DNA from 4 places in the Microbacterium sp. CJ77 genome. Region 2 is predicted to be linked to each of the others. Evidence: predicted binding sites of a transcription regulator. Region 2 holds the regulator's gene; each other region holds the start of a gene.
The links. Region 2 encodes HrcA, which represses chaperone genes, less so after heat shock. Its sites were predicted from a motif close to TTNGCACTCGNNNNNNNCGAGTGCNAA; they were not measured.
Positions count from the first base shown of each region.

Region 1: groL (chaperonin GroEL) is a predicted target of HrcA. The motif match lies at 1,562-1,588, and genes of this name have one in related genera.
Region 3: groES (co-chaperone GroES) is a predicted target of HrcA. The motif match lies at 4,148-4,174, and genes of this name have one in related genera.
Region 4: C2868_RS15215 (Hsp20/alpha crystallin family protein) is a predicted target of HrcA. The motif match lies at 1,830-1,856, and genes of this name have one in related genera.

Region 1 covers NZ_PQBR01000006.1:332,947-338,714, reverse strand. Annotated here, with positions in the region: gene groL (chaperonin GroEL) at 1-1,527, opposite strand, end outside; gene C2868_RS02350 (DUF3048 domain-containing protein) at 1,649-2,731, opposite strand; gene C2868_RS02345 (cold-shock protein) at 2,801-3,007, opposite strand; gene C2868_RS02340 (LytR C-terminal domain-containing protein) at 3,215-3,781, opposite strand; gene C2868_RS02335 (DUF3263 domain-containing protein) at 3,855-4,124, opposite strand; gene C2868_RS02330 (DUF2332 domain-containing protein) at 4,152-5,153, opposite strand; gene msrB (peptide-methionine (R)-S-oxide reductase MsrB) at 5,240-5,641, shown strand; gene C2868_RS02320 (nitroreductase family protein) at 5,638-5,768, shown strand, end outside.
Region 2 covers NZ_PQBR01000009.1:20,661-26,428, reverse strand. Annotated here, with positions in the region: gene ybeY (rRNA maturation RNase YbeY) at 1-194, opposite strand, end outside; gene C2868_RS08315 (PhoH family protein) at 191-1,324, opposite strand; gene C2868_RS08310 (HIT domain-containing protein) at 1,317-1,610, opposite strand; gene C2868_RS08305 (16S rRNA (uracil(1498)-N(3))-methyltransferase) at 1,707-2,444, opposite strand; gene dnaJ (molecular chaperone DnaJ) at 2,444-3,553, opposite strand; gene hrcA (heat-inducible transcriptional repressor HrcA) at 3,602-4,642, opposite strand; gene hemW (radical SAM family heme chaperone HemW) at 4,760-5,768, opposite strand, start outside.
Region 3 covers NZ_PQBR01000025.1:359,267-365,034, reverse strand. Annotated here, with positions in the region: gene C2868_RS16485 (ABC transporter ATP-binding protein) at 1-568, shown strand, start outside; gene C2868_RS16480 (ABC transporter substrate-binding protein) at 1,202-2,473, opposite strand; gene rarD (EamA family transporter RarD) at 2,646-3,560, opposite strand; gene groES (co-chaperone GroES) at 3,765-4,073, opposite strand; gene C2868_RS16465 (class I SAM-dependent methyltransferase) at 4,382-5,572, shown strand; gene C2868_RS16460 (hypothetical protein) at 5,603-5,768, opposite strand, start outside.
Region 4 covers NZ_PQBR01000025.1:94,342-100,109, reverse strand. Annotated here, with positions in the region: gene C2868_RS15225 (DUF2207 domain-containing protein) at 1-662, opposite strand, end outside; gene C2868_RS15220 (MarR family winged helix-turn-helix transcriptional regulator) at 732-1,166, shown strand; gene C2868_RS15215 (Hsp20/alpha crystallin family protein) at 1,245-1,709, opposite strand; gene C2868_RS15210 (zinc-binding dehydrogenase) at 1,988-3,133, shown strand; gene C2868_RS15205 (CoA-acylating methylmalonate-semialdehyde dehydrogenase) at 3,159-4,652, shown strand; gene glsA (glutaminase A) at 4,653-5,591, opposite strand; gene C2868_RS15195 (alpha/beta fold hydrolase) at 5,699-5,768, shown strand, end outside.

The DNA of each region.
Region 1 (5,768 bases), on a different contig from region 2:
GGCGATCGATGCGGCGTTCTGCAGGGCGGAGCGCGTCACCTTGGCGGGGTCGATGATCCCGTACGCGAACATGTCGACGTACTCACCGGTCGCGGCGTTGAGGCCGTGTCCGATGGGCAGCTCGGCGACCTTGTTCGCCACGACGCCGGGCTCGAGGCCGGCGTTCAGGGCGATCTGCTTGAGCGGCGCCTCGATCGCGACGCGAACGATGTTCGCACCGGTCGCCTCGTCACCCGTCAGGTTGAGCGTGTCGAACACGTTCTTGCCGGCCTGGATGAGGGCGACGCCACCACCGGCGACGATGCCCTCTTCGACGGCGGCCTTCGCGTTGCGAACGGCGTCCTCGATGCGGTGCTTGCGCTCCTTGAGCTCGACCTCGGTTGCCGCGCCGGCCTTGATGACGGCGACGCCACCGGCGAGCTTGGCGAGGCGCTCCTGGAGCTTCTCGCGGTCGTAGTCGCTGTCGGTGTTCTCGATCTCGCGGCGGATCTGGGTCACGCGACCCTCGATCTGCTCCGAGTCGCCGGCACCCTCGACGATCGTGGTCTCATCCTTGGTGATGATGACCTTGCGCGCCTTGCCGAGCAGGTCGGTGGTCGTGTTCTCGAGCTTGAGACCGACCTCTTCGCTGATGACCTGACCACCGGTGAGGATGGCGATGTCCTGCAGCTGCGCCTTGCGACGGTCGCCGAAGCCGGGAGCCTTGACGGCAGCCGACTTGAAGATGCCGCGGATCTTGTTGAGCACGAGAGTCGCGAGAGCCTCGCCCTCGACGTCCTCGGCGATGATGACGAGCTCCTTGCCCTCCTGGATCACCTTGTCGACGACCGGCAGCAGGTCCTTGATGTTGGAGATCTTGGAGTTCGCGATGAGGATGTAGGGGTCCTCGAACACGGCTTCCTGGCGCTCGGGGTCGGTGACGAAGTAGGGGTTGATGAAACCCTTGTCGAAACGCATGCCCTCGGTGAGCTCGAGCTCGGTGCCGAACGTGTTCGACTCCTCGACGGTGACGACGCCTTCCTTGCCGACCTTGTCGATCGCCTCGGCGATCAGGTCACCAATGGTGGTGTCGGCGGCCGAGATCGACGCGGTGGCGGCGATCTCTTCCTTGGTCTCGACCTCTTTGGCGCTCTTGAGCAGCTCGGCCGAGATGGCCGCGACGGCCTTCTCGATGCCGCGCTTGAGCGAGATCGGGTCGGCGCCGGCCGCGACGTTGCGCAGGCCTTCCTTGACGAGCGCCTGAGCCAGAACCGTGGCGGTGGTGGTGCCGTCACCCGCGACGTCGTCGGTCTTCTTGGCGACCTCCTTGACGAGCTCCGCGCCGATCTTCTCGTACGGGTCGTCGAGTTCGATCTCCTTGGCGATCGAGACGCCGTCGTTCGTGATCGTGGGGGCGCCCCACTTCTTCTCGAGCACGACGTTGCGACCGCGGGGGCCGAGCGTCACCTTGACGGCGTCGGCGAGGATGTTCAGGCCGCGCTCGAGGCCGCGTCGGGCCTCTTCGTCGAAAGCGATGATCTTTGCCATGTGTGTGTCGTCCCTCCCGGACGTAGGTATTGGTTTAGCACTCCGGTAAGGCGAGTGCTAACGCCCATTCTGGCACTCACCCCCACCGAGTGCAAGCCGCGGGGAGTCCGGATGGTTCGGGTCAGACGACGGCGATGCTTCCGCCCCGCGCGTTGGGAACCAGTTCGACCCAGGTGTTCCCCGGGGCCAGATACACCGGGGTACCGTACTGATTGGTCAGCTGGATCGGGGCGTCCCGCGCACTCTTGGTCCACGTGACCTGCACGACCTTGCCACCCGTTGCGATCCACGCCGGGCCACTGCCGACCATCACGGTCTTCGGAATGTCCCCGTAGGTCCAGTCGATGCCGACCGAGAGAGCCACCACGTTCGTGGCGGCGAGCTGCCCGCCCGCCGAGTCCATGTCGGGCGCTCCGTTCTGCGACCGCAGGTAGCGACCGGAGCCCGCATCCCACCGCCACGTTCGGCCCTCTTTGGCCGAGAAGAACAGGTCGAGCCCCGCGGCGGGGTTGCCGTAGGCGGCGGCAGACGCGGTCTGCGGACGCTGCGAATAGGCGAACTGCTGCGCGGGCGGGGGGATGTCCGCGTACGCCGCGCGCAGCTCGGGCGCGCGGACGATGACGTTGTGCGGCGCGGCCTTCGAGCGGGTGCGATACATGAACTGGTCGTCTGCGAGGCCGTGGATGGCGTTGTGGACCGGCGTGTTCAGCATCATGTCGACGAAGCGCTGTTGCCCGCCCGAATAGGCGATCAGCCCGCCGAACGGCGAGACGATGTCGGGATCCATGGGACGGATGCTCCGCACCGGACCGATCTCGGCGGGCACGTCCGAGAACCAGACCGCGACGTAGCGGGTCAGGCCGCCCTCCACGAGCTCTTCGAACACGATGTCGGTGTGATCGAGGCCCACCTGCGGCCGGGCTCCGACGTGGTTGTCGATCTTCGCGGCGAGTGCCGGTCCCGCGATGGCCTCGGGTGAGACCTGCGTTCCGCGGAGGGGCTGGACGGCCATCGGCGGCGCCTCGGCGGTGACGGTCGGCGAGGGCTCGGACGACGCCGTTGTCCCCGGCGTCGCCGACGGGGACTCGGCACTCGTCGATTCGGCGGCGCACGCGCCCAGCACCAGCGCGGACACGAGCACACCGACGGTCGCAGAGAGTCGCACCGAACGCGGGAGCGCGCGGGCCCGCGCAGGCGTCGTCATGCGCGCCACACTAGGACGCGCGCGACGGCTCGCACCGCCGACACGACGAGCGAGAAGGAAGCCGACGCGTCAGGAAACGACGCGAACGGACTCGGCCTGGGGGCCCTTCTGGCCCGCCCCGACCGTGAACTCGACGAGTTGCCCCTCTTCGAGGACGCGGAATCCCGTCATGTCGATGTTCGAGTAGTGGACGAAGACGTCCTGACCACCGTCGACCACGGTGATGAAACCGAATCCCTTCTCGGCGTTGAACCATTTGACGGTGCCCTGGGTCATGCGTGAACTCCTGTGCTGCGTGGGTGAGACAGGGTCATGCTAGCCAGCGCGATCGGCTCAGAAGAGCCCCGAGCGCAACTATTGACACGGGGGCCGCCAACTCGTAACTCCGCCGAAACATGCGGGCGAATGGGCCGTCGAATGCGTCCCGGGCCGAGAGATCCGGCGCGGGACCGAAGCATCCGGCGCGATCCGGCGGACGACGGGTTATCCGGCGGGCGTCTCGGTGGCGGCGGGTTCGATCCGGTCGAGTCCGAGCACCACGGTCAGCTGCGTTGCGGGTGTGCCGGGAAGCGGATACTCGGGGTCGAGCGCGACCTCGGTGGCACCGATCAGACCGGCCAGACCACGGGCGGCCCCCTCGGCCTCGGGCGCCGCGTAGTAGACGGTCGTCAGGGGGAAGGCGCGGTCGCCGGCGTTGCCCGCCAGCACGTTCGCCTCGGGCCATCCGTTCGCCACGAGCTCGTCCTTCGCCAGGGTCGCCTGCCCCTCTTCGGGCGTGCCGTTCAGCACCAGGACGGTGTACGACGTGTCGACGACGGGCTCGGCCGTCGGGATGACCGAGATCGAGGGAGCGGGCGTCGGGAACAGCACGATCTTGCCCTGCCAGATCATGCTCGCGAAGATCCCCACCACGACCAGCACGACGGTTGCGGCGAGCGCCCACGCGAGCGTGGTCCAGCCCCGCACCCGGGGGTTCTCGGCCCGGTGGGCTCCGACGCGGCCGGGGGACGCAGAGATGTCGTCGAATCGATCGCGTAAGGACGTGGGCACCACAGAATGCTACCGGCGGTCGCGTGTGCGAACCCTCAACGCCGCGGCCGGGCGTCCTGTGCGGCCCCGAGAGCTACAGGCCCAGTGCACCCTCGCGCGCAGCCCGTTCGGCCTCGCGCTGGTCGCGCACGCGCCGCAGCCGCTTGACGAGCATCGGGTCGTAGGCGAGAGCCGCCTCGGTTTCGATCAGCCGGCCGAGCAGCTGGTAGTAGCGCGCGGGTGCGAGGTCGAGTTCGGCGCGGATCGCCTCTTCCTTCGCGCCCGCATGGCGCCGCCACTCGCCCTCGAAGTCGAGCATCGCGCGCTCGTCCGCGGTGAGGGCATCGCTCGGGGACTCGGGCATGCCCCCAGGGTAGGTCGCGCGAGCGCGTCAGCCCGCGCGCCACTCCAGCCACGCGCCAAGCGGATCGGCCGCGGCGAGCACGCGACCGTTCAGGCCGAGAACGAACCCCGGCCATCCGTTCGGGTCCACCGGTGTCGTCCAACGATCGTGCAGGGCAGGAGGGTCGAGTGAGATCCAGTCGACCCCGCGCCCATCCCTACCGCGCAGGGCTGCCAGCGTTTCGAACAGGCGCTCGCGACCGGTCCGGGGCACGTGCGGGAGCAGGCCGGGGGTGGTCACGACGATCGTCGTGCCGGACGGAGCGGAATCGACCAGCTGTGCGAGCGCCGCGGGATCGGTCGCGTCACCGGCAGCTATGCGCAGGTCCTCGCCCGAAGCGATCTCGAGCGCCGCCTCGATGCGCTCGGCGCGTCCCGTCTCGCCCGGCCACACGAGCGCGGTCGCGAACCGACGGTCGGCCGGATCGGACGAATCGAGCGGGCGCAGATCGAGCCCCGCCCGCCAGACGATCTCGGGCATCCGCAGGTGGGGTACGCGAACGCCGCGCAGGTCGCACGAGAGCACGACCGAGGAGGTCCCGTCCGCCGGATCGAGCCGCACGTCCGCGGCGCCGCCGTATCGGTACGAATAGCGGTCGGGCACGAGACACAGGCCCGCGGACGCCCCGAGCTCGATCAGCGCGATCGGTCCCTCGATCGCGGCCAGCGCGGGCAGCAGCACGGCCGACCGCTGCGGTTCGTTGGTCTGCAGCGAGCGGACGGATGCGTCGGCCACGAGCTCGTCCCCGTGCCGCACGAGCCACGCGGCGAACTCCGGGTAGCCACCGGTCTCGGGAGCGCCGCGCAGGCGCGCGAGCGCGAAGACGAGCGGGGGTTGCCGCCGGTCTGGCGGGAGCCGTCCGATCACGTCGCACGCCGAGGCATCCGTCGCCACACCGCTCGCCCACTCGGCGTAGAGGGCGGAGCGACCGGGGGCCTCGACGAGCGCGAACCGCTCGTAGCGCTCAGCTACCTCGTCGCGGGCGGTCATGGTCCCATTCAAGCGTGTTCATTCGAGCGCGATGCGCCGCGTCGTCCGCGCGCAGGGTTGAATGGAGGGGACGACAGGAGAGTGCGATGGACTACACCGTCACCAAGAGCGACGCGCAGTGGCGCGAAGAACTCGACGCGGATCGGTTCGCGGTGCTGCGGCAGGCCGCGACCGAGACCCCGTTCACGGGCGAACTGCTCGACGAGGAGCGGTCCGGCCTGTACACGTGCGGAGCGTGCGGCGCCGAGCTGTTCGAGAGCGGCACCAAGTTCGATTCCGGATGCGGATGGCCGAGCTTCTACGAGTCCGTCCGTCCCGACGCGGTCGAACTGATCGAGGACGACTCCCTCGGCATGATGCGCACCGAGGTGCGGTGCGCGTCGTGCGGCTCGCACCTGGGTCACGTCTTCCCCGACGGCTACGGAACGCCGACCGGCGACCGGTACTGCATGAACTCGCTCGCGCTGTCGTTCGAGCCCGAGAAGTGAGCGCGCTCGACGCCGTCCGCGCCCGGCGTTCGTGGTCGAAGGTCACCGACGAGGCCCCGACGCACGAAGAGCTGCTCGAGCTGGTCTCCGCCGCGGGTCGGGTCGCCGACCACTCGGGGCTGCGCCC
Region 2 (5,768 bases):
AGGACGTCCGTCGGGCCCGGCTCATCCATCCACTGCACGTGCAGGGCCTCCATCGCACCCTCGTCCACGAGGATGATGGCGACATCCGCTTCAGGGCTGACGTGCAGCTCTGCGAGGTTGTACTCCATCAGCCGCAGCAGCTTCGTCTCGTCGATGCCCGTCACCCCGGACTCGTTGGTGATCTCGATGGTCACGAGCGCCCTCCCTGGGCTTTGCGATCCGAGGACTGATGGTTCGGAGCTTTGCGGTCACGCGGACCGATCGGACGAGTCGACGACCGGCGCTCGGCGCGATTGGCGAACTGCGCCGCCTGCTCGCGCTCATAGCGTTCGGCGGTGCGCTGTTCGTCGTACTCGGTGTACGCGTCGACGATCTTTCCGACGAGCGTGTGCCGCACGACATCCGCGCTCGTCAGGCGGGCGAAATGGATGTCGTCGATGTCGTCGAGCACCCGGGTCACCAGGCGCAGGCCCGACGATCCGCCCGGCAGGTCCACCTGCGTGATGTCGCCCGTGACGACCATCCGCGTGTTGAAACCGAGGCGGGTCAGGAACATCTTCATCTGCTCGGGCGTGGTGTTCTGCGCCTCGTCGAGCACGACGAAGGAGTCGTTCAGCGTCCGGCCGCGCATGTACGCGAGGGGTGCGACCTCGATCGTTCCCGTCGCCATCAGCTTGGGGACGATGTCGGGATCCATCATCTCGTTCAACGCGTCGTACAGCGGGCGCAAGTACGGGTCGATCTTGTCGTTGAGCGTGCCCGGCAAGAATCCGAGCCGCTCCCCCGCCTCGACCGCGGGACGGGTCAGGATGATCCGGCTGACCTCTTTGCGCTGTAGCGCCTGAACGGCCTTCGCCATCGCCAGATAGGTCTTTCCGGTACCCGCCGGGCCGATACCGAATGTGATCGTGTTCTCTTCGATCGCGTCGACGTAGTCCTTCTGACCCAGCGTCTTCGGGCGGATGATCCTGCCGCGCGACGACAGGATGGCCTCGCCGAGCACATCGCTGGGACGGCGCGAAGGGTCGTCGCCGAGCAGCCGCGCCGACGACGTGACGTCGGCGGGCGCGACGTTGTAGCCCTCGCGGGTCATCGTGAGCAACTCATCGACGAGCGTCCGAGCGGCGGCCACGGCATCCGCGGGTCCGGACAGCGTGATCTCGTTGCCACGAACGTGGACATCGACGCCCGGATGCTCCTTCTCGACCACGCGCAGAAGTCGATCCTGCGGGCCGAGCAACTGCACCATCGCGACGCCGTCGGCAAGAACCCGATCGCTGACGGTCTGTTCGCCCGACGAAGTCTCTTCGGTCGGTTCAGTCACTGACGCTCTTCTCGGAAAGTCCGCCCGCGAGAACGTGGGCGTGTACATGGAATACGGTCTGCCCCGCTCCGGCGCCGGTATTGAAGACCAGCCGGAAGTCGCCGTTGGAGTGCTGCATCGCGAGGGTGTTCGCCAGGCCGATCATCTCGGCGAGGAGGTCCGGGTCGCCCGCGGCGAGTTCGACGACGTCGCGGTACTTCTCTGTCTTCGGGATCACCAGCAGGTGCAGGGGGGCGCGGGGCGCGATGTCTGTGATGGCGAACACGTTCTCGGTCTCGCCCACCATCTCGGAGGGGATGTCGCCGCGCAGGATGCGCGTGAAGATCGAGGGTTCTCTGCTCACCCGTCCAGTCTACCGAGCGGGGCTCGCGCGCGGTCGGGGCTACCAGCGGCCGAGGGCGGCGCTCGCCACCGCCAGCGCGGCCGGGCCTGCCGTCGACGTACGCAGCACCGTATCGCCCAGGCGGACCAGGACGGCCCCGGCGGCGACGAGAGCGTCGAGCTCTTCCGGCGCGATCCCGCCCTCGGGACCCACCACCAGCACGACATCGCGCTCACCGACGGGCTTCAGCAACTGCGCGGTGAGCGTCGCGTCGGCGGTCGGCTCGAGAACCAAAACGGATGCCTCAGCCGCCCGTGCGGCGAGCTGCTTGGTCGTGACCGGGGCCGAAACCTCCGGAACCCAGGCGCGATGCGCCTGCTTGGCCGCCTCGCGCGTGATGGCCTCCCACCGCGTGACGCCCTTCGCGATCTTCGGGCCCTCCCAGCGAGAAACGCTGCGGCCGGCTTGCCACGGCACGATCCGGTCGACGCCGAGCTCGGTCGCCGCCTGCACGGCGAGCTCGTCGCGGTCGCCCTTCGCCAGCGCCTGCACGAGCACGAGACGCGGACTCGGCTGAGGCTCGACCCGACGTGCCGTGACGCGAACCGTCACCTCCTTGGGCGTGACGCTCTTGCAGACCCCGTCGAGCCAGACGCCCCGACCGTCGCCGACCGTGACGTCCTCGCCCGGACGCACGCGGCGAACGACGGCCGCGTGATGGGCCTCTGCGCCCGTGAGCGCCAGGGTGTCTCCGGTTTGCGCATCCGTCGCACCCTCGGCGACGAAATGCAGGGCCATCAGGCGTTCCGGAAGCGGTCGCGGAGTTTCGAGAAGATGCCCTGCTGGAAGTGCGCGAGCTTGGGCGCGGGCGCCTTGGTGCGCTTGCGGAGCTCTTCGACGAGGGCCCGCTCCTTCGCATCCAGGCGCGTCGGGGTGAGGACCTGCACACCGACACGCAGGTCGCCGCGCTGCGAGCCGCGGAGCGCGGTGATGCCGCGGCCCTTGATCGTCAGCACGTCACCGGCCTGGACACCGGGGCGTATCTCGAGCTCGACGGGTCCGTCCAGTGCGTCGATCGTGGTCGTCGTGCCGAGCACGGCGTCGGGCATCGAGACCTCGAGGGTCGCGAGCAGGTCGTCTCCCTCGCGGCTGAAGACCTCGTGATGGGCGACCGTGACCTCGATGTAGAGGTCGCCGTGGGGTCCACCCGCCGGCCCGACCTCGCCCGAGCCGGGCAGCTGCAGGCGCAGTCCGGTCTCGACACCCGACGGGATGTCGAGCGAGACCGTGCGACGCGAGCGCACGCGGCCCTGCCCCTGGCAGGTCGAGCACGGGTAGGGAATCGTCGTGCCGTAGCCCTGGCACGTCTGGCACGGCTGGCTCGTGACGACGTTGCCGAGCAGGCTCCGCACGGTCCGCTGGACGTGCCCCGAACCGCGGCAGATGTCGCACGTGACGGGCTGCGTGCCCGCCTGACAGCACGAGCCCTGGCAGGTCTCGCAGATGACGGCGGTGTCGACCTCGAGGTCGCGATGAACCCCGAACACGACGTCCGAGAGTTCGAGCGTGACGCGCACGAGGGCGTCCTGACCGCGCTCGCGACGCGACCGGGGACGCTGCCCGCGACCGCCGCCCTGACCGCCGAAGAACGTCTCGAAGATGTCACCGAACCCGCCGAAGCCGCCCTGACCGCCGAACGGCGAGTCGCCGCCACGGTCGTACTTGCTGCGCTCTTCGGTGTTGCTCAGCACGTCGTACGCGTGCGTGACGAGCTTGAAGCGCTCCGCCGCATCCGCTCCCGAATTCACATCGGGGTGGAGCTCGCGTGCGAGTCGCCGGTAGGCCTTCTTGATGTCTTCGGTGCTCGCGTCCCGCGGAACGCCCAGCACCTCGTAGTGGTCTGCCATGTTGCCTTTCACAGATGTCCGACGGCTGCGCCGATCGGGTCGCGTCCTTTAGCGGGACGTCTCGTCTTCGTCGAGCATGCGCGAGAGGTAACGCGCGACGGCTCGGGCGGCCGCCAGGTTGCTCGGGTAGTCCATACGGGTCGGGCCCAGCACGCCGACGCGCGCCATGGATCCGGATGTCTCGTAGTCGCTCGTCACGATGGAGGCCTCGGCGAGACCCCACTGTTCGTTCTCGCGTCCGATGCTCGCCGCGAGTCCCTGACTGTCGGCGACCATCTCGCTCATCAGGCGGATGAGAGTGACCTGCTCTTCGATCGCCTCGAGCAGCGGATAGATGCTGCCGCGGAAGTCGGTCTCGCGGCGGGCGAGGTTGGCGGCACCGGCCATGACGAGGCGGTCCTGCCGGAACTCTTCGAGCTCTTCCGACAGCACGTGCGCGACCTGGACGAGCGCCGTGTCGATCACGGGCGCCGCCGGGTCGGCCGCGATACGCAGGGCATCCACGCGCTCGGACGCTGCGCCGACAGCGAGCCCGGTGATCAGAGCGGCGAGTCGGCCGCGCAGCACGGGCACGTCCTCGTCGTCCAGCGGCACCGTGAGGGGCGCGATCCGCTGCGACACGCGACCGTTGTCGGTGACCAGGATGATGAGCAGGCGCTGGGGCGCGAGCGAGACGAGCTCGACGTGCGTCACGTGGGCGTTCGCGAAAGACGGGTACTGGACGACGGCGACCTGGCCGGTCAGCTGCGAGAGCACGCGAACCGTGCGCGCCAGGACGTCATCGAGATCGCCGGTGCCGCCGAGAAAGCTCGAGATGGCCGTGCGCTGAGCGGGTGAGAGCGGACGGACTTCGGCCAGGTGATCGACGAAAACGCGGTAGCCCTTGTCGGTCGGCACGCGGCCCGACGACGTGTGCGGCGCGACGATGAGTTCTTCGTCTTCGAGCAGCGCCATGTCGTTGCGGATCGTCGCGGCCGACACCCCGAACGCGTGGCGCTCGACGATCGAGCGGCTGCCGACCGGCTCGTGCGTCGAGACGTAGTCCTGGACGATCGCCCGGAGGACCTGCAGGCCTCGTTCGCTGACCATGATCCCCCTTCCGTTGGCACTCGAGAAGTCTGAGTGCCAATTCTAACGCCTCGAGCGATGGGGGCGGTGCTGCGGCACGGCCGATGCCGGTCGGTGTGCCCGGCCACGGCATCGTGCCTATGGCAGCAGAGCCCGCACGACGGCGTCGGCGAGCAGCCGGCCCCGCAGGGTCAGCACGATACGACCCCGCAGAGCATCGGATGCCTCGACCAGGCCGTCGGCGATGAGCCCCGCAACCGCGACGCGCGACGCGCCGGGCACACGATCCAGCGCCAGCCCCTCGCGGATGCGCGACTCGAGCAGCACGCGCTCGAGAGTGGTTGCCGCGGCATCCGGTCTTTCGCGTCCCGCCGCGGGCGACTCCCCCAGCGCCAGCCGCTGCGCGTACGCGGCCGGATGCTTGACGTTCCACCAGCGCAGTCCGCCGACGTGACTGTGGGCGCCGGGCCCGAAGCCCCACCAGTCCTGGCTGCGCCAGTAGTTGAGGTTGTGGCGAGACCGATGCTCGGGTGTGCGCGCCCAGTTGCTGACCTCGTACCAGTCGTAGCCCGCGGCCCCGAGTCGGGCGTCTGCGGCCTCGTACATGTCGGCCTGCAGGTCGTCGTCGGGGGCGACGAGTTCACCGCGACGGATGCGTCGGGCCAGCGGCGTCCCCTCTTCCACGATCAGCGCGTAGGCCGACACGTGGTCGGGATCGTGCTCGAGCGCCGTCTCGAGTGACCGCGTCCAGTCGGCCAGCGATTCCCCCGGCGCTCCGTAGATCAGGTCGAGGCTCACCGCGAGTCCGGCGGCACGGGCGGTCGCCACGGCGGTCGCGACGTTCTCGGGATCGTGCGTGCGATCGAGCGCCGCCAGGACGTGCGGCACGCTCGACTGCATGCCGATCGACAGGCGGGTGACGCCCGCCGCGGCGAGGGTTTCGGCGACCTCGGATGTCACGGTGTCGGGGTTCGCCTCGACCGTGATCTCGGCACCGGGTCGCAGGCCGAAGGTCGCGTCCACGTCACCGAGCATCCGCGCCAGGTCGCCCGCGGGCAGGAGGGTCGGCGTCCCCCCGCCGATGAAGACCGTCGATGCGGGCCGGAGCGCCCCGGCGTCCTCGAGCACGCCGCGCGCGAGCGCGATC
Region 3 (5,768 bases), on a different contig from region 2:
CTTCGGTCAGGTCAACGTGCGCGAGGGATCGATCACGCTCGAGGGCGACGAGATCACGGGCCTGCGAGCGAACAAGCTCGTCGCGCGCGGTGTTGGGTTCATCCCGCAGACCAACAACGTCTTCCCGACACTGACGATCGAAGAGAACCTGCAGATGGGCCTGTACCAGCGCCCTTCGGCATACAAGGAGCGTCTCGAGTTCGTCACGGGCATCTTCGCCGAGCTGGGCAAGCGCCTCAAGCAGCGCGCGGGCTCGCTCTCGGGCGGTGAGCGCCAAATGGTGGCGATGAGCCGTGCGCTGATGATGGACCCGAAGGTGCTGCTCCTCGACGAGCCGTCCGCGGGTCTCTCCCCCGTCCGTCAGGACGAGGCGTTCATCCGCGTCTCCGAGATCAACAAGGCCGGGGTGACGTGCATCATGGTCGAGCAGAACGCGCGGCGCTGCCTGCAGATCTGCGACCGCGGCTACGTGCTCGACCAGGGCCGCGACGCCTACACCGGCACGGGCCGCGAGCTGCTCGGCGACCCGAAGGTCACCGAGCTGTACCTCGGCACGCTCGGCACCTGACCCGCCGCACTTCGTCTCCACGCGCAGCGAGCGCGGGGACGGAGCACGGTGCAGCGGGGCCCCGTGCAGTCGCACCCCCGTCGGAGGCCGCAGCCGGGTCGCGTGCGCGGGAACCTGGATGTGCACGGTCCGCTTCTCCAGAACGAAGACTCCGTATTCGGCCAGCAGGCTCGTACACGCCACCCGGCCGCCGGATCGCGCAGCGGTCACCCCCGCGACCGAGGAAGCGGGATGCAGATAGGTGTCCCGCCGCGCTCGCAGGATGCCACCGCTGCGCACCAATTGGGTGATGCTGCCCTGCGAGAGGCCCGCGGACTTGAGGTCGGCGTGGACGTAGACGTGATCCGGATGGAGGGCGCGCACCTACGCAGCTTTGCGCGCCGTTCACTGGCCTGACCCGCGTCGGTCCGCAACGGGGGATGTTGCCACGGGAACGGGTTCTGGGGAGGACCTACCGTGTGACGTTGGTGGCCCGGATAGGACAGTACTCCGGTCGAAGGCGCGCTCCGGGCTCTGCGGGCGGGCTTGCCGGCCCCGCAGACCCGGTTTCACCGGAGAAGTGTCGACAGACCGGGGCACGACAAGGGGCCCCGGTCCGAAGACCGGGGCCCCTCATTGCGGGATGCGTGGGGCTCAGCCCATGTATGCCGTGTAGGTGTTGTCCTCACCGAACTCGTAGATGCCGATCGACGCCTCGGTCGGGTCGCCGACCTCGTCGAACGTGATCGGACCGGAGATGCCGTCGTAGTCGGCGACTCCACCGCCCAGGATGATGTCGGCGCACTCCGCGTAGGACTCGCAGGTCTCACCGTCGCCCGAACCACCCGAGACCTCCATGAGCTTCTCGGCCATGGCTGCGCTGTCGGTCGAACCGGCAGCGAGGGCGGCGAGAGCCAGCAGGATGGTCGCGTCGTAGGACTCGGCCGCGTAGCTGTAGTCCTCGAGCGGTGCGGTTCCTTCGGCCTCGAGGAACGCATCGAGCTCGCCCGTGAAGTCCGCGATCGAATCGATCGACAGTCCCGGGAGCGTGCCCTTCGCGCCCGTCAGGGAACCGGTCGGGAAGGCGTCTGCGAAGTTCTTCAGGTTGCCGTCGACGAAGTACAGCTTGTCTGCCGGGATCTGGCCGAACAGGCTCGGCAGCATGGTCGAGACCTCGTCGAACGTGATCAGGGCGATCGCGTCGGGGTCGGCCGCGAGGACCTCGCTGATCTGAGCATCGAAGGTCGCGTCACCCGTGTTGTAGGTCGGGGCCGCAACGACCTCGCCACCGGCGGCCTCGAAGGCCTCGGTCACGTACTTGGCGAGCCCGGTGCCATACGAGTCGTTGAGCACGATCAGACCGAGGGTCTGGTTGCCGTCCTCGGCGATCAGGTTACCGAGCACCTCGCCCTGCAGCACGTCGGAGGGAGCGGTGCGGAAGTACAGCCCGTCGTCCTCGTAGGTGGTGAAGGCGTCCGAGGTGTTGGCGGGCGAGAACTGGATCACGCCGGCGCCGACCACCTGGTCGATGAACTGCAGCGACGTACCCGAAGATGCGGCACCGATGATCGCCGAGACGTCCTCGCCCAGCAGGCGGGGGATCTCGGTCTCGTAGGCCTTGTTGTCGGTGTCACCCGAGTCGCCGTAGACCACATCGAGGGTCAGGCCGGTTTCGGCCGAGACTTCGTTGATCTGTGACGCGGCGTACGCGACACCGGCCTCTTCGGGCGGGCCGAGGAAGGCGAGGTTACCGGTCTGCGGCAGTGCCGTACCGATCTTGAGGGCGAGGTCGTCACCGGCGGGTGCGCCCGACGACTCGGTGTTGCCACCGCTGCCGGCACAACCTGCGAGAACCAGCGCGCTGACGCCGACCACGGCGATGCCGCCGAGGACCTTGCCCGTGCGCGAACGGGAGAAGAAGTTCATGTTGCTCCTAGCTGTGGACGAACTCGGGGCCGAACTGCGGCCGACCGGGGTTGCTTCACCCTATGCGCGCGGGCGTCTCCGGGATGTTGCAGTGCGTTAACGATGTGAAACAGTACGGTCACAGCGTGATAACGCTCCCATCCCCCGAACGACGGGGAACCGGCGCGGGGCGTCAGGTCAGCTCAGCGACATCCGAGACGCCACGACCGCGCCGCGAGAAGAGGACGGAATCGACCGACAGGACGATCAGCGCGACCCAGACCAGGCCGAAGCCGATCCATCGCTCGAGCGGCATCGGCTCGCCGAGGACCCACGCGCCGATGATGAACTGCAGCACGGGAGCGATGAACTGCAGCAGCCCGATGACGGTCAGGGGCACCCGTCGGGCGCCCGCGGCGAAGAGCAGCAGCGGGATCGCGGTGATGATCCCGGCCAGCGACAGCAAGACGGTGTGGAGCGGCCCGGCGCTGCCCATCGTGATGCCGCTGGTCGAGGCGACGACGATCAGCTGCACGATCGCGACCGGCACCAACCAGAACGACTCGAGGGTCAGGCCGCCGACCGCGTCGACGCGCGGCCCCACCTGCTTCTTGATCAGGCCGTAGAAACCGAACGAGAACGCCAGGGTCAGGGCGACCCAGGGGAACGCCCCGTAGCCGACGACGATGACACCGACGGCGACGACGCTGATCCCGATCGCGATCCACTGCGTGAGACGCAGGCGCTCGCGTAGCACGAGCACGCCGAGCAGCACGGTCACGATCGGATTGATGAAGTATCCGAGGCTCGTCTCGATCACGTGCCCGGTCAGCGTGGCGAGGATGTAGACCTGCCAGTTGACGTAGATGAAGACCCCGGCCACCGCGGTCAGCAGCAACAGACGTGGCTGACGCACGATGCGAACGAATGCCGGCCATGCGCGCGTGACCGTCAGCAGGATCAGGCAGAAGACGAAGGCGAGCAGGATGCGCCACGCCACGATCTCCCACGGGCCGGTCGGCACGAGCAACAGGAAGTACAGCGGCAGGAAGCCCCAGATGAGGTACGCGCCCAGGGCCGATGCGACGCCGACGCTGCGCTCACGCACTTCCGCGGCTGCGGCGGCACCCGCGGGTTGACCGCCCGGCCCCTCGGGTGCGGTGGTGGGATCCGGTGTCACCTCCCCAGCCTACGGGCGCGATGAGCGGCGAGCGCGGCGGCCGGACGGGCCCCGCCCGGCTCGGAGGCGGTCGTCCGGGAACGACGAAGGACCGGATGCCGAGGCATCCGGTCCTTCGTGTGTGTCAATCGCTCAGCGAACGACGACCGCGAGCACGTCGCGGGCCGAGAGCACGAGCAGGTCGTCGGCGCCGAACTTGACCTCGGTGCCTCCGTACTTGCTGTAGATCACGCGGTCGCCGACGGCGACGTCGAGCGGAATGCGGTTGCCGTTATCGTCGATCCGACCCGGGCCCACCGCGACGACCTCGCCCTCCTGGGGCTTCTCCTTCGCGGTGTCGGGGATGACCAGGCCGGAAGCCGTCGTCTGCTCCGCCTCGACCTGGCGGATGACGATGCGGTCCTCGAGCGGCTTGATGGAAACCTGAGTGGAAACCGTCACGGTCTACCTCTTTCTTGATCCAAGACTTATTAGCAACCTCGATGCGAGAGTGCTAATGCCAGTGTAGGCAACCGCTGGCACTCACGCAACGCGAGTGCCAGCGAGCGGGCGATGGGCCGTGCCGCGAACATCTCGAAGGTACTCCGAGGCTCGGTGGCGCGAATCCGGCCCGCGCGGGCGACTTCCGCACCACGGAACCTCTGTGATGCACGGGAAGGGTCGTTTCCGGCCCGGTCCGACGCGCCGGGTGGGCGTCTCAGACCCATGCCGGCCGCATGCGCTCACCGCCTCGCACCTAGGCTGGACAGGTGGAGATGGCCGAACTGCGGGCGCTGCTGACGCCCGAGGGGCTGCGGCTGCTCGATCAGACCCCGCCGCTCACGACCACCGCGGACGTCGCCCGCGAGGTCACGCGGCTGCGGTCCGCGGGGCACTCCCCCGACCTCGTGTCGGCCGTCGTCGGCCAGGCCCGCCTGCGAACGCGCGCCGAGACGAAGTTCGGCGCTCACGCGGCCCGGATGCTCTTCACCCGGGCCGGACTCGAGCAATCCACGCGCCTGTCGGTCGCGGCCCTGCACGCCGGACGCTTCCGGGACGCGGAGGTCGAGAGCGTCGCCGATCTCGGCAGCGGAATCGGGGGCGATGCCCTGGGATTCGCCGGGCTCGGGCTGAGGGTGCTCGCGGTGGACGCCGACGAGGTCACGGCCGCGATCGCCGCGTACAACCTCGCCCCGTTCGGTCCGTCGGCCGAAGTACGCCACGCCCGGGCCGAGGACATCGACGTCTCGGGCTACGACGGCGTGTGGCTCGATCCCGCGCGCCGCACGGCCGGTCACACGGAGACATCCCGCCTCTCGCGTCCCGAGGACTACTCCCCCTCGCTCGACTGGGCGTTCGCGCTCGCGACCGAGAAGCCCACCGGCATCAAGCTCGGGCCGGGCTTCGACCGCGACCGCCTGCCCGCGTTCGCCGAGGCGCAGTGGATCACCGCGGATGGCTCCACGCTCGAACTCGTGCTCTGGTCGGGCGTACTCGCGCGGCCCGGGATCACCCGCGCCGCCGTCGTCATGGCGGACGGCCAGTCACACGAGCTGACGGCGGCCGCCGACACCGAGGATGAGCCCGTGCATCCCTTGGGCGTCTTCCTGCACGAACCCGCCGGCTCCGTCATCCGCGCGCGCCTCGTCGGCGATGTCGCCCGCGCCCTCGAGGCGGGGCCGATCGCTCCCGGAATCGCGTACCTGACGGGAGACGCGGCGCTGACGAGCCCGTTCGTCGCGAGCTTCCGCGTGCGTGAACAGCTCCCCGCCGACGTCAAGAAGCTCGCGCGGGCACTGCGTGAACGGGGCATCGGGCGCCTCGAGATCAAGAAGCGCGGCGTGGATGTCGACCCCGCAGTGTTGCGCACGCGCCTGGGTCTGAAGGGCGACGCATCGGCGACCCTGCTGCTGACCCGGATCGGATCGACGCGCATCGCGGTGCTCGCCGACCGGGTCTGAACTGCGGCGCGGCTCAGAGCGGAAGCGGCGTCAGAACAGAGGTCCCCGGCTCACGGCGACGGCGATCCAGAGCGCGCTGTAGAGGACCGACAGGATGCCGAGGGCCAACGCCCACCCGGCCGCCTGGCGTCGGCTGTCCGGGCGGCGCAGCGCCGCGATCGCCGTGACGATCGCGATGATGCCGACCGGAAAACCC
Region 4 (5,768 bases), on a different contig from region 2:
TCACAGCGGTCCGTCGATCCGGTCGACCCCTGGTAACACGCGGCGTCACCGGTCAACGACGCGGCAAGATCGGCGTCGAGGATCAGACGCGCCCCGACGCGACCGAAAGGCTGCCGCCACTCCTCTCCGTTCACGTCCCAGTACAGTTCGTCAACGCCGGTGTCGCTGAAGCCCCGGGTGACGTTCTGCAGGTCGTACGTGAAGACGTACGTCTGCGGACCGTGCACGTAGTCGTCCGCGCGTGACGTCACGACCAGGAAGTCGTCCTCGTCCTCGGTCTCGACCGGTCTCTCACCGCCGACGCCATCCGTGACCGACACGAGCGAGGGGAACAGCGGCGCGCCGAGGTAGCTGTTCGGAATCAGCCGCCGCATCCCCCGGTTCTGGTCGGTCTCGGGGAACACGGCAACGAAGGTCTCGACGACCCGCATCCGACTCGTGCCGTCCTCGGCGCGCGTCAGCGTGTACTCGACGTCGAGACTCGCGAACGAGAAGTCGTCCACGTCGCTCGAAACGGCGGCGATGTCCTCGACACTCCCACCAGGTTCGGCTGCCGCCGCCGGCACGACGGCCACCCCGAGCCCCGCAACGATCACCGCCGCCACAGACACCGCCGCGACAGACATCGCAGCGGCCAGGCCTGTCCGGATAATCCCTCGCATAGGCCCAGCCTAGACACGAGCCTTGACCTGCCCACCCGCCAGCGGCGCCGTGCAAGTAGCCTGGACGGCATGACGAACCGCCGCCTCGCCGTGGAAGCGTGGGAGAGTCTGTTCCGCGCGCAGCACGAGGTGTTCACCGAGATCAGCGACGACTTCCGCGGCTCAGGCCTGGAGCAGGGGGAGTACGACGTGCTCCTGACCGTGACTCGCGGGCCCGACATGACCGCGCGACTGCGCGATGTCACGGCGCGCATGCTCGTGAGCCAACCGTCGGTATCGCGCCTCGTCGACCGGATGGTCTCGCGCGGCCTGATCACGAAATGCGCCGACCCCGACGACGGCCGCGGCGCACTCGTCCGCGCGACCGAGGCGGGCGCTTCCGCCTTTCGCGTGGTCGCGACGCATCACGCGCGCACGATCGCCGAGCGGATGTCTCGGCTCGACGACGACGAACTCGAACAGCTCCGCGATCTCACCGCGAAGCTGCGCGGGACGGCGAAGTGACGGTACGCCGAGACGCCTGCCCGAACGATGGATGCCGCACCCCGAGGGGCGCGGCATCCGTTCTGTGCGGTATCGGTCCTACTGCTCGATGAGCTGGGGGCCCGCGGCGTCGGCTTCCGACTCGCGCGCGGCGATGACGGGGCCATCCGCATCGGTCGCGACCTCGATCTTGCGGGGCTTCGCGCGCTCACTGACCGGGATCGTCACAGACAGCACGCCGTTGTTGTAGCTCGCGGAGATGCGGTCGGTGTCGACGCCCTGACCCAGGTTGAGCTGGCGCAGGAAGCTCGCGGCCTCGCGCTCCCGGGTGATCCACTTGACGCCGTCGCCGGCCGTCAGGGTGCGCTCGGCGCGGATCGTCAGCAGCTGGCCGTCGACGTCGATGTCGACCGATCCGGGGTCGATTCCGGGCAGATCGGCGGTCAGCACGTAGTGGTCGCCGTCGCGGTACAGATCCATCGGCATGCGCCGCGGTCCTCGCCGCGCGTCCAGAAGGCTCGTCGCGAGGCGGTCGAGGTCGCGGAACGGGTCGTATGTCGCCATGGTGGTTGTCCTTCCTGGTGTTGCCGGATTCGCTTCCGGCGATGAACGGGTTCGTGTGGAGTTGTGAGGATTCGTATGGAGTTGTGAGGAGTTGAGTCGACTCGACTCAACAATCACAGATTAGCACTCTACCCCCGAGAGTGCCAATGACTTCCGGCGTCTCCGGGCCGCACGTTTTCACCCACCGACAAGCGGAGCGGCGCTGCCCTGTGGGACCGTGGTGCACTTGCCGTGCTTGCGAACACGAGCCCCGGAACGATGACGTCGAGGATCACCCCATGACCGCCACCACACCCGCGACGATGAAAGCCGCCGTCCTGCGCGCGGATGGCCCCGAACTCGAGATCCTCGACGTTCCCCGCCCGACGCCCCGGGCCGGCGAGGCCCTCGTCAAGGTCATCGCGTGCGGCGTCTGCCACACCGACCTGCACGTCATGAAGGGCGAGGTGCGCTTTCCGCGGCCGGCGGTGATGGGGCACGAGATCAGCGGCACCCTCGTGGCGTTCGGCGACGGCACGCCACCGCCGCCCTCGCTCGCGATCGGCGACACGGTCATCGGCGCCTTCATCATGCCGTGCGGGACCTGCCCCGCCTGCGCACGCGGGCGCGACGATCTGTGCGCCGAGTTCTTCGGGCAGAACCGCCTGAACGGAACTCTGTACGACGGCGAGAGCCGCCTCTCGATGCCGGATGGGTCGTTCCTGGCCATGTACTCGATGGGCGGGCTCGCCGAATACGCGGTCGTGCCGATAACCGCGCTGACGCGGCTGCCGGACGGACTCGACCCCGTCACGTCGGCCGTCCTCGGGTGCGCGGCATTCACCGCCTACGGTGCCGTTCACCGGGCCGGCAACGTCCGGCCGGGCGAGGCCGTCGCGGTCGTCGCCGTCGGCGGCGTGGGCAGTGGAGTGGTGCAGATGGCGCGTGCCGCGGGTGCCGACCCGATCATCGCGATCGACGTCGCCGACGACAAGCTCGAGGCCGCCACCGCCCTGGGGGCGACGCACACGATCAACTCGCGCGAGACGGATGCCGCCGCTGCGGTCCGCGAAATCACCGGCGGCCTGGGTCGTGGTCTGGGTGTCGACGTGGCGTTCGAAGCCCTCGGACATCCCGCGACCTTCCGGCAGGCGATCGGACTCCTCGCCGACGGAGGGCGCATGGTGGCGATCGGCATCGCGGTGGGCAACGCTGCGGCCGAGGTCGAGATCACGCCGCTCGTCCGCCGCGGTTACACGATCACCGGATCCTTCGGCGCCCGCACCCGCGCGGACCTTCCGGCCGTCGTCGACATCGCCGCATCCGGCGGATTCGACACCGCGCGTCTTGTCACCCGGCGCTACACGCTCGACAATGCAGATGCCGCGTATCACGCGCTCGCCCGTGGCGAGATCACCGGACGCGCCGTCGTCGTCATGGACTGACCGAACTCCGAACGAAACGAGAGAGATGACCACGCGCATCCCGCACTGGATCGACGGCGAGCGCCACGACACTGGCGACCGGCGTCTCGGCACGGTCTACGACCCCGCGACGGGAGAACAGAGCGGCGCCGTCGTGCTGGCCGAGCCCGCCGACGTCGACGCCGCCGTGCGTGCCGCGACCGTCGCCTTCCCGGCGTGGCGGGACACGTCGATCGCGCGCCGTCAGGCCATCCTCTTCCGATTCCGCGAACTGCTCGAACAGCGCAAGCCCGAGCTCGCCGAGCTCATCACGGCCGAGCACGGCAAGGTCGTCTCGGACGCTCTCGGAGAGATCGCGCGCGGCCAGGAGGTGCTCGAGTTCGCCCTCGGCTTCGCCGACATCCTGAAGGGCGACTACTCGGTCAACGCCTCGACCGGCGTGGACGTCTACTCGTTCCGCCAGCCCATCGGTGTCGCCGCGATCATCAGCCCCGTCAACTTCCCCGCCATGGTGCCGATGTGGTTCTTCCCGATCGCCCTCGCGTCCGGCAACACCGTCGTGCTCAAGCCGAGCGAGAAGGACCCCTCGGCGTCGATGTGGATGGCCGAGCTGCTGGCCGAAGCGGGGCTTCCCACGGGCGTCTTCAACGTGGTGCACGGCGACAAGGTCGCGGTCGACGCCCTCCTGGAGCATCCGGATGTCGCGTCCGTCTCGTTCGTCGGGTCCACCCCGATCGCGCGCTACATCTACGAGACGGCCGCGCGTCACGGCAAGCGCGTGCAGTCACTCGGCGGCGCGAAGAACCACATGCTGGTGCTGCCCGACGCCGACCTCGACCTCGTCGCCGACGCCGCGGTCAACGCCGGGTTCGGCTCTGCCGGCGAGCGCTGCATGGCGATCTCGGTCGTCGTCGCGGTGGAACCCGTGGCCGATGCCCTGATCGAGAAGATCTCGGAGCGGATGGCGGGTCTGCGCATCGGCGACGGGCGCCGCGGCTGCGACATGGGCCCGCTGGTCACACGCGAGCACCGCGACAAGGTCGCCGGGTACATCGATGTGGCGGCGAACGACGGCGCCGAGATCGTCGTGGACGGGCGGGGCGTCGTGCCCGACGGAGCGCCCGGCGGCTTCTGGCTCGGCCCGACCCTGCTCGACCGTGTGCCCACCACCTCGGCCGCCTACATCGAGGAGATCTTCGGGCCCGTGCTGTCGATCGTGCGGGTCGCGACCTACGAGGAGGGCGTCGAGCTGATCAACTCGGGCGCGTTCGGCAACGGCACGGCGATCTTCACGAACGACGGCGGCGCCGCGCGTCGTTTCCAGTACGAGATCCAGGTCGGGATGATCGGGGTCAACGTGCCGATCCCGGTGCCGGTCGCGTACCACTCGTTCGGCGGGTGGAAGGCGTCCGCGTTCGGAGACTCGAAGGCCTACGGTCGCCAGGGTTTCCACTTCTTCACACGCGAGAAGGCAGTCACGGCCCGCTGGCTGGACCCCAGCCACGGCGGAATCAACCTGGGGTTCCCGCAGAACACCTGATCAGTCGTCCAGCGACCCGAACACGTGTAGGTCGAGTTCGGCGCTCAGCAGGTCGGAGGCCCTGCTGCCGCGGACGCTCGTCCCCTGTTCGTCCAGGGGCGGGCTGATGACCGCGGCGCCGAGGGTCTCGGGCACGGAGAGGACGATGGCGCCCGAGACGCTCGACTTCGCGGGGATGCCCACTCGGCGCATCCAGCGTCCCGATCCGTCGTACACACCGCACGTGGCCATGACCGATACGACATCGCGCGCGATCTGCGCGGGCACGACCCGCTCCCCCGTGACCGGGTTGACTCCGCGGAAAGCGAGCGTCGCACCCATCACGGCGAGCGCTTCTGCGTCGACCAGCACGGCGCATGCCCGCGCGTAGACGGCGACGGCGTCGTCGGCGCCGACGCGCAGTGTGCCTTCGGAGCGCATGAGGTGGGCGAGGGCGTGGTTGCGATCGCCCAGCAGATGCTCGTTGCGCGCGACGTCCTCATCCACCTCGAGCGCGCGCCCGGCGAAGGCCGAGAGGCCCCGCAGGATGCGCTCGTTCCGGCCCGCGACGTCGCCGCCGTCCACGACCGCGGCCGTCAACAGCGCCCCCGCGTTCACCATGGGGTTCGGTGGGCGGCCCGTGCCGCTCTCGAGCTTGATCGCATCGAATGCTTCGCCCGTCGGCTCGATCCCGATCCGATCGAGCACGTCGCCGTCCGTGTCGAGCAGCGCGAGGGCGAACAGGAACGGCTTGACGGCGGACTGAACGCTGAACGCGACGTCGGCCTGGGCAGTCACCCAGATGGACCCGTCGCGAAGCGCGAGCGCGATGCCCAGCAGCTCGGGGTCGGCGTCGGCGAGCTGCGGGATGCTGTCATCGACCGCACCCCCGCTCTGGCGCATGACCCGATCACGCAGGCCGTCGAGGTCATACGTCTGCGGGTCGGGTGTTCTCGGCATACCCCCACCCTGTCATGTGCGCCCGGAACCATGCCGTGAGCGTCCGGCACCATCGCGGCATCGACGCGGCATCGACGCGGCCGTGGCCGACCGAATACGCTCGGGGAGTGACAGGCATCCACCGCGTCCTTCGACCGGCGACGGAGCGTGCACCCGCCTTCTCGCTGGCGTACACGC